One region of the Kitasatospora sp. NPDC087271 genome, then DNA from elsewhere that is predicted to be linked to it. Evidence: riboswitches for the same ligand, from Rfam matches in the RefSeq annotation. Region 1 holds a riboswitch; the other holds the start of a gene.
The links. A riboswitch is a leader RNA that binds a small molecule or an ion and turns the genes downstream of it on or off. The one in region 1 is predicted to bind S-adenosylmethionine.
Positions count from the first base shown of each region.

Region 2: linked by a shared signal. The riboswitch ahead of thrC (threonine synthase) and the one ahead of ACIO9K_RS25615 (aminotransferase class V-fold PLP-dependent enzyme) in region 1 are both predicted to bind S-adenosylmethionine.

Region 1 covers NZ_JBIUYQ010000016.1:185,220-188,844, forward strand. Annotated here, with positions in the region: gene ACIO9K_RS25610 (Lrp/AsnC ligand binding domain-containing protein) at 1-145, shown strand, start outside; gene ACIO9K_RS25615 (aminotransferase class V-fold PLP-dependent enzyme) at 173-1,552, opposite strand; SAM riboswitch class IV at 1,606-1,723, opposite strand; gene trpD (anthranilate phosphoribosyltransferase) at 1,831-2,907, opposite strand; gene ACIO9K_RS25625 (hypothetical protein) at 3,028-3,453, opposite strand.
Region 2 covers NZ_JBIUYQ010000004.1:5,080-8,704, reverse strand. Annotated here, with positions in the region: gene ACIO9K_RS08820 (MoaD/ThiS family protein) at 1-267, opposite strand, end outside; gene thrC (threonine synthase) at 308-1,588, opposite strand; SAM riboswitch class I at 1,606-1,742, opposite strand; gene ACIO9K_RS08810 (glucosyl-3-phosphoglycerate synthase) at 1,914-2,891, shown strand; gene ACIO9K_RS08805 (trehalose-6-phosphate synthase) at 2,942-3,625, shown strand, end outside.

The DNA.
Region 1 (3,625 bases):
GCGCCGGCACGACGATCTGGCCGCGGTCATCCCGGGCCGGCTGAACAAGGTCCCGGGCGTGGCCCACACCGAGACCCAGATCGCCTTCCGCACCTACTCCCAGCACGACCTCGAGGCCGCCTTCGCCCTCGGCCTGGACGAGTAGGCCCCTCGGCCCCGCCGACCGGGCCCCTCAGCCCTGCTGACGCCCCCGGTCGACCTGCACGGTGGCGACGCAGCGCCCGCCCTCGTTGCGGTAGTTCCACGCGGCACCGTCCGTGACCAGCTCGCGCACGGCGGTCAGGAAGCGGTCGACGTGCTCGTCCGGGGTCCCGGCCCCGAAGCTCACCCGGATCGCGTTCAGGCTGCGCTCGCCGGGCAGCGACGGCTCGGGCGCCCCGCACTCGGAGGGGGAGACCTCTTCGTCCCCGAGCAGGGTGCGCAGCAGCGGGTGCGCGCAGAACAGGCCGTCGCGGACCCCGATGCCGTACTCGGCGGACAGCGCGGCCGAGAAGTGCGAGCTGTTCCAGCCCTGGACGACGAAGGACAGCACGCCCACCCGGGCCGCCTCGGCGCCGAACAGGGTCAGCACCTTGACCTGCGGGATCTCCGCCAGCCCGGCGGTCAGCCGGGCGATCAGCTGCCGCTCCCGGGCCTCCAGCGCGTCGAAGCCCGCCTCGCTCAGCGCCCGGCAGGCCGAGGCGATCGCGTAGGCGCCGATGACGTTCGGCGAGCCGGCCTCGTGCCGGGCCGGACCGGAGTGCCACTGGACGGCCACCGAGCCGTCGCTCTCCCGGGCCACCGTCCGGGTCGCCCCGCCGCCGGCCAGGTACGGGTCGGCCGCGTCCAGCCAGTCCGCCCGGCCGGCCAGCACGCCGGCGCCGAAGGGCGCGTAGATCTTGTGGCCGGAGAAGGCGATCCAGTCGACGTCCAGCTCGCGCACCGAGACCCGGTGGTGCGGGGCCAGCTGGGCGGCGTCCAGCACCACCCGGGCGCCGTGCCGGTGCGCGGTCCCGGTCAGCTCGGCGACCGGCCACAGCTCGCCGGTCACGTTGGAGGCTCCGGTGACGCAGAGCAGCTTGGGGCCCTCGGGCGCCTCGGCGAGCGCGGCGTCCAGGGCGGCGACCGCCTCGGCGTGCGAGCGCGGCGCGCGCAGGTAGTGGACGTCGAGCCCGGCGTGCGCCCAGGGCAGCAGCGAGGCGTGGTGCTCGGTCTCGAAGGCGAACACCCGGGTCCCGGCCGGGACGGCCGAGGCGAGCAGGTTCAGCGAGTCGGTGGTGGCCCGGGTGAAGACCACCTGGTCGCCCTCGCGCAGGTCGAGGAACTCGGCGACGGTGCGGCGGCTCTGCTCGAACAGGTCGGTGGACAGCTGGGAGAGGTACCCGGCGCCGCGGTGCACGCTGCCGTAGTAGGGGGCGTAGGCGGAGACGTCGTCCCAGACCCGCTGGAGCGCCGGGGAGCTGGCCGCGTAGTCGAGGGCCGCGTACCCGACCTTCTCGCCGCTGGCGAGCGGGACCTGGACGTCGTGGCCGAGGACGGCGAGGGGGGCGCAGATTTCGGTGGCGATCGACATGAGGATGCACTCCTTCTGGGGGTGTGGGACCCCGGGAGTGCTAAGTCGTCGGGCGTCCGCGCTTGCCGCACGGACGATTCGCCGAGCGACCCGGTCCTCACCCAGGGCACCCCGCCACGGACGGAGGGTTGCCGGACAGCAAGCTGGGGCTTGACGCTGTCACTCATGACCTGGCCAAGACTCTAGGTCGCGCCCAGCGAGTGGTCAAACAGGCATCCACCATCCGGACAGCCGAGGAGCCCGCGCCGGCGTTCCGGCACGGGCTCCCAAGTACCGCCTCACACCCGGCTGGTGGCCTCCGACCAACGCCGCAGCAGCTCCTGCGCCGCGCCCGAGTCGATGGCCCGCTCCGCCCGCGCCATGCCCGCCGCGAGCTGTTCGGTGAGCGGAGCCTCACCCAGGTCGAGCGCGACCAGCGCCGCCGCCGTGTTCATCAGGACGGCGTCCCTCACCGCCCCGCGCTCGCCGGCCAGCAGCCGCCGCGCGACCTCGGCGTTGTACGAGGGGTCCGCCCCGCGCAGCGCCTCGATGCCGACCAGCTCGACGCCGACGTCCCGCGGGTCGAAGGCGGTCTCGGTGACGGTCCCGTCCCGCACGATCCACACCTGCGAGGTGGTGGTGATGGTCAGCTCGTCCAGGCCGTCGTCGCCCCGGAAGACCAGGCCGGTCGAGCCGCGCCGGGCGAGCACGCCGGCGATCAGTCCGGCGAGCCGGGTGTCGAAGCAGCCGATCGCGTGCGAGGTGACCTTGGCCGGGTTGGTCAGCGGGCCGAGGATGTTGAACGCGGTCGGTACCCCGAGGTCGCGCCGGGCGGTGGCGGCGTGCCGCATCGACGGGTGGAACTTGGCCGCGAAGCAGAAGGTCAGCCCGACCTCCTCGGCGATCTCGGCGACCCGCCGGGCCGACAGGTCGAGGCGGACGCCGAGCTTCTCCAGCACGTCCGAGGAGCCGCTGGCCGAGGAGGAGGCCCGGTTGCCGTGCTTGACCACCTTGGCGCCGGCCGCGGCCGCGACGATCGCCGACATGGTGGAGATGTTGACGGTCTTGGCCCGGTCGCCGCCGGTGCCGACGATGTCCACGGCCGGGCCGGGGATGTCCAGCGGCTCGGCGTGCGCGTACATCGCGTCCACCAGGCCGGTGATCTCGTCGACCGTCTCGCCCTTGGCCCGCAGCGCCACCATGAACCCGGCCACCTGGACGGGGGACGCCTCGCCGCTCATGATCCGGTCCATCGCCCACGCGGTGGCCGAGCGGTCGAGGTCCTCCCCCTTCAACAGCGCCGCCAGGACGTCCGGCCAGGTGCGGACCACCTGCGCGGGTGCGGTACCACCGTTCGCAGGGCTCACGTTCACCATGGCTGACTCCAGCTGTTGTCGGGTTCCCCGCGTCGGGGGGACGTCCGTACGGATGGAGTCAGCCTATCGACCGGCGGGGTTCCCGCGGCGGCGTCTTCTCTGGTCCTGAGACGGCACCGCTCAGCGGCTGACGGGCGCCCGCTTGGCCAGCCGCGCCCGCAGCAGGGTGGCGACCGCCTCGGCCAGCGCCACCGGGTCCACCGGGCGCGAGATCGCGGCGTCGGCCCGGCTCCAGGCGGCCAGCCAGGAGTCCTGCGGCCGGCCGATCAGCACCAGCACCGGCGGGCAGCCGTAGATCTCGTCCTTGAGCTGGCGGCCGAGCCCGAGCCCGCCGGCCGGCACCGCCTCGCCGTCCAGGATGCAGAGGTCCACGCCGCCCTTCTCCAGTGCCTTCAGCACCGCGGGGGTGGTCGCGCACTCCAGGTAGGACAGTTCCGGAAGGTCCTCGACGGGCCGGCGGCCGAGTGCCGTCAGCACCTGCTCGCGGGTGTTGCGGTCATCGCTGTAGACGAGGACGGTGAGCGTCTCGTCGGTCGTGTACGCCATGGGCCCTGCTCCCTCAAGTGTGATCCGGACCACGTTCGCCTGATCCGGATGCTACTCCCGATCACCCGTCGCCGAGTCCCCCTCGCGGACCTTCCCCCCTCAAGCCGCCGCGCCCGCGACTCACCCGCCCGGAGGACGGCCCGTCACCCGGACCCGTCCAGACCACCCGTAC
Region 2 (3,625 bases), on a different contig from region 1:
GGCCACCGCCGGGATGATCGAGACGCTGGCGCCGTCCGCGATCCCGGTCGCCAGGCCCTCGGCGAAGCGCACGTCGTCGTCGTTCACGTAGACGTTGACGAAGCGGCGCAGCTTGCCGGCGTCGTCCAGGATGCGGGCGGCGATCCCCGCGTGGTTCTTCTCCAGGTCGGCGATGACCTCGCCCAGGGTGGCGCCCTCGGCGGCCACCTCGGCGGCGCCGCCGGTGTAGGTGCGCAGGATGGTGGGGATACGGACGTTGGCGCTCATGGTTCTCCTAGCGGACAGGGCCCAGCGGGGTGGGGGGTGTTCAGGCGGACGCGAGGCCGGCGTCGTGGAAGGACGCCAGGGTCGGGCGGATGACGGCGGTCATCCCGGCCCCGGCGACGGCGTCCAGGGTCTTCAGGCCGTCGCCGGTGTTGATCGCGACGGTCTCCTTGGCCGGGTCCAGCTGGCCGGTCTCCACCAGCTTCTTCAGCACGCCGACGGTCACCCCGCCCGCGGTCTCGGCGAAGACGCCCTCGGTCCGGGCCAGCAACCGGATCGCGTCCACCACCTCGGCGTCGGTGACGTCCTCGACCGCGCCGCCGGTGCGCCGGGCGATGTCCAGCACGTACGGGCCGTCCGCCGGGTTGCCGATCGCCAGCGACTTGGCGATGGTGTCCGGCTTGACCGGGCGGATCACGTCCTGGCCGGCCTTGAACGCCGCCGACACCGGGGAGCAGCCCGCCGCCTGGGCGCCGAAGACCTTGTACGGCCGGTCCTCGACCAGGCCGAGCCTGATCAGCTCCTGCAGCCCCTTGTCGATCTTGGTCAGCTGGGAGCCGGAGGCGATCGGGATGACGATCTGCTCCGGCAGCCGCCAGCCGAGCTGCTCGCAGATCTCGTACGCCAGCGTCTTGGAGCCCTCGCCGTAGTACGGGCGCAGGTTGACGTTGACGAAGCCCCAGCCCTCGCCGGCCGGGTCGCCGATCAGCTCCGAGCAGAAGCGGTTCACGTCGTCGTAGTTGCCCTCGATGCCGACCAGCTCGCCGCCGTACACCCCGGCCATGACGACCTTGCCCTGCTCCAGGTCGTGCGGGATGAACACGCAGGACTTGAAGCCGGCCCGGGCGGCCGCCGCGCCCACCGCGCCGGCCAGGTTGCCGGTGGAGGAGCAGGAGAGCGTCGTGAAGTCGAAGGCCCGCGCGGCCTCGATGGCGCAGGCCACCACGCGGTCCTTGAACGAGTGGGTCGGGTTGCCCGAGTCGTCCTTGATGTGCAGCTGCGCGGTGAAGCCCAGCTCGCGGCCCAGGTTGTCCGCCTTGACCAGCGGGGTCCAGCCGGGGTTCAGGTTGGGCTTGGTGGCGACGTCGGCCGGGACGGGCAGCAGCGGCGCGTAGCGCCAGATCGAGCTCGGGCCGGCCTCGATCCGGCGGCGCAGCGCCTCGGCGTCCTCGCTGCCGAAGTCGTACGCGATCTCCAGCGGGCCGAAGCACTCCAGGCAGGCGAAGCTCGGACCGAGCGGGAAGCGGGTGCCGCACTCCCGACAGGACAGCGCGGTGGCGGGGCCGAGGTCCACGGATGCGGGTGCGACAGTGTCGATAGCCATGATGGCGGAGGCCTCTCTCCTCATCTTCCCCGTGGCACGGTCGCGCCACAGGCCGGAATTGGCACCTGTCCCGCCGGGGCCTGTCGACAGACAGCCGCGCGAGAAGGTTGCCGGGACGTCAACGGGCCGTTCCCTCAGTCCCTCTGGATGAGCTTGTGAAATTGTGGTGGTGCTCAACGGCGACCCCGGCGTGCAAAGGTCCGGCCGCTGTACGAAGACTGTATCCGAAGGCGTCAACCCCGAACGGGATCGTCCGCCACGCGAGATGGCGCGTCCCACCGACCCCGCCGAGGAGAGTCCCGTGCCCGCCGAACCGACCCCCGCGCTGCTCCCGCAGGCGGCGTCCTGGCTGCGCCGCCGCTCGTGGAGCGCGGTCGACCGGCCGGTGCACTCCCTGCTGGAGGCCAAGCGCCGGACCGGCCACACGGTCAGCGTGGTGCTGCCCGCGCTGGACGAGGAGGCCACCGTCGGCGACATCGTCCGCACCATCCGCCGCGAGCTGATGGAGCGCCTCCCGCTGGTCGACGAACTCGTCGTGGTCGACTCCGGCTCGGCCGACGCCACCGCCGCCGTCGCGGCCCGGGCCGGCGCCCGGGTGGAGTACCGCGACGCGATCCTGCCCCGGCTGCCCGCCGTCCCCGGCAAGGGCGAGGTGCTCTGGCGCTCGCTGCTGGTCACCCGCGGCGACATCGTCTGCTTCGTCGACGCCGACCTGCGCGAGTTCGACCCGGCCTTCGTCTCCGGCATCCTCGGCCCGCTGCTGACCGAACCGGACATCCAGCTGGTCAAGGCCATGTACGACCGGCCGCTGGAGACCGAGGGCGCGGTGGTCCCGGCCGGCGGCGGCCGGGTCACCGAACTGGTCGCCCGCCCGCTGCTCAACCTGCACTGGCCGGAACTCGCCGGTTTCGTCCAGCCGCTCGGCGGCGAGTACGCGGCCCGCCGCGCGCTGCTCGAACGGCTCCCCTTCCCCACCGGCTACGGCGTCGAACTCGGCCTGCTGGTCGACGCGCTGGAGACGGTCGGGCTGGACGCCCTGGCCCAGGTGGACGTCGGCGTCCGGCACCACCGGCACCAGGACGGCCAGGCCCTCGGCCGGATGGCCGCCACCATCTACCGCACCGCCCTCGAACGCCTCGACCGCACCCACCGGCTGAAGGCCTCGGCCGACCTGGTCCACCCGCTGCTGACCCAGTTCACCCGCGACCCGCAGAGCCGGGAGTTCACCGCCCACACCCACCCGGTGACCGCCCTGGAACGCCCGCCCATGCACACCGTGCCCGAGTACGCGACCCGACACTGAACACCCACCGAAAGGGTTTGCCGCTCCGGAGCCCCGGCAACGTACCAACCATGGGCGATCTCACGACCGAACGTTCGAGTGCGACCGGCACCGCCCCCGTCCTGGTGGCCTCCAATCGGGGACCGGTGTCGTTCAGCACCGCGGACGACGGCACGCTGACCCTCCGCCGCGGCGGCGGAGGCCTGGTCTCCGGCCTCTCCGCCATCGACGACCCCGACGCCGTCTGGGTCTGCGCCGCCCTCGGCGCGGCCGACCGGCAGGCCGCCAGAGGGGCCCCGGACGGCCGCCTCGACCTCGCCGGGCACGACGTGGGCGGCCAGGCCGTCCGCATGCTGGACATCGATCCCGACACCTTCGCCCGCGCCTACAACGGCGTCGCCAACTCCACCCTCTGGTTCGTCCACCACCTGCTCTACGCCACCCCCACCGCCCCCGCCTTCGACGCCGGGTTCCGCACCGAGTGGGCCGCCTACCGCGCCTACAACGCCGCCTTCGCCGAGGCGCTGGCCGCCGAGGCCGCCCCCGGGGCCGCCGTGCTGGTCCAGGACTACCACCTCTCGCTGACCCCTGCCCTGCTCCGCGCCGCCCGCCCCGACCTGCGGATCGGCCACTTCTCGCACACCCCGTGGGCCCCGCCCGAGTACTTCCGGCTGCTGCCCGACGACGTCGCCGAGGCCGTCCTCACCGGCATCCTGGGCGCCGACCGGGCCGGCTTCCTGACCCGCCGCTGGGCG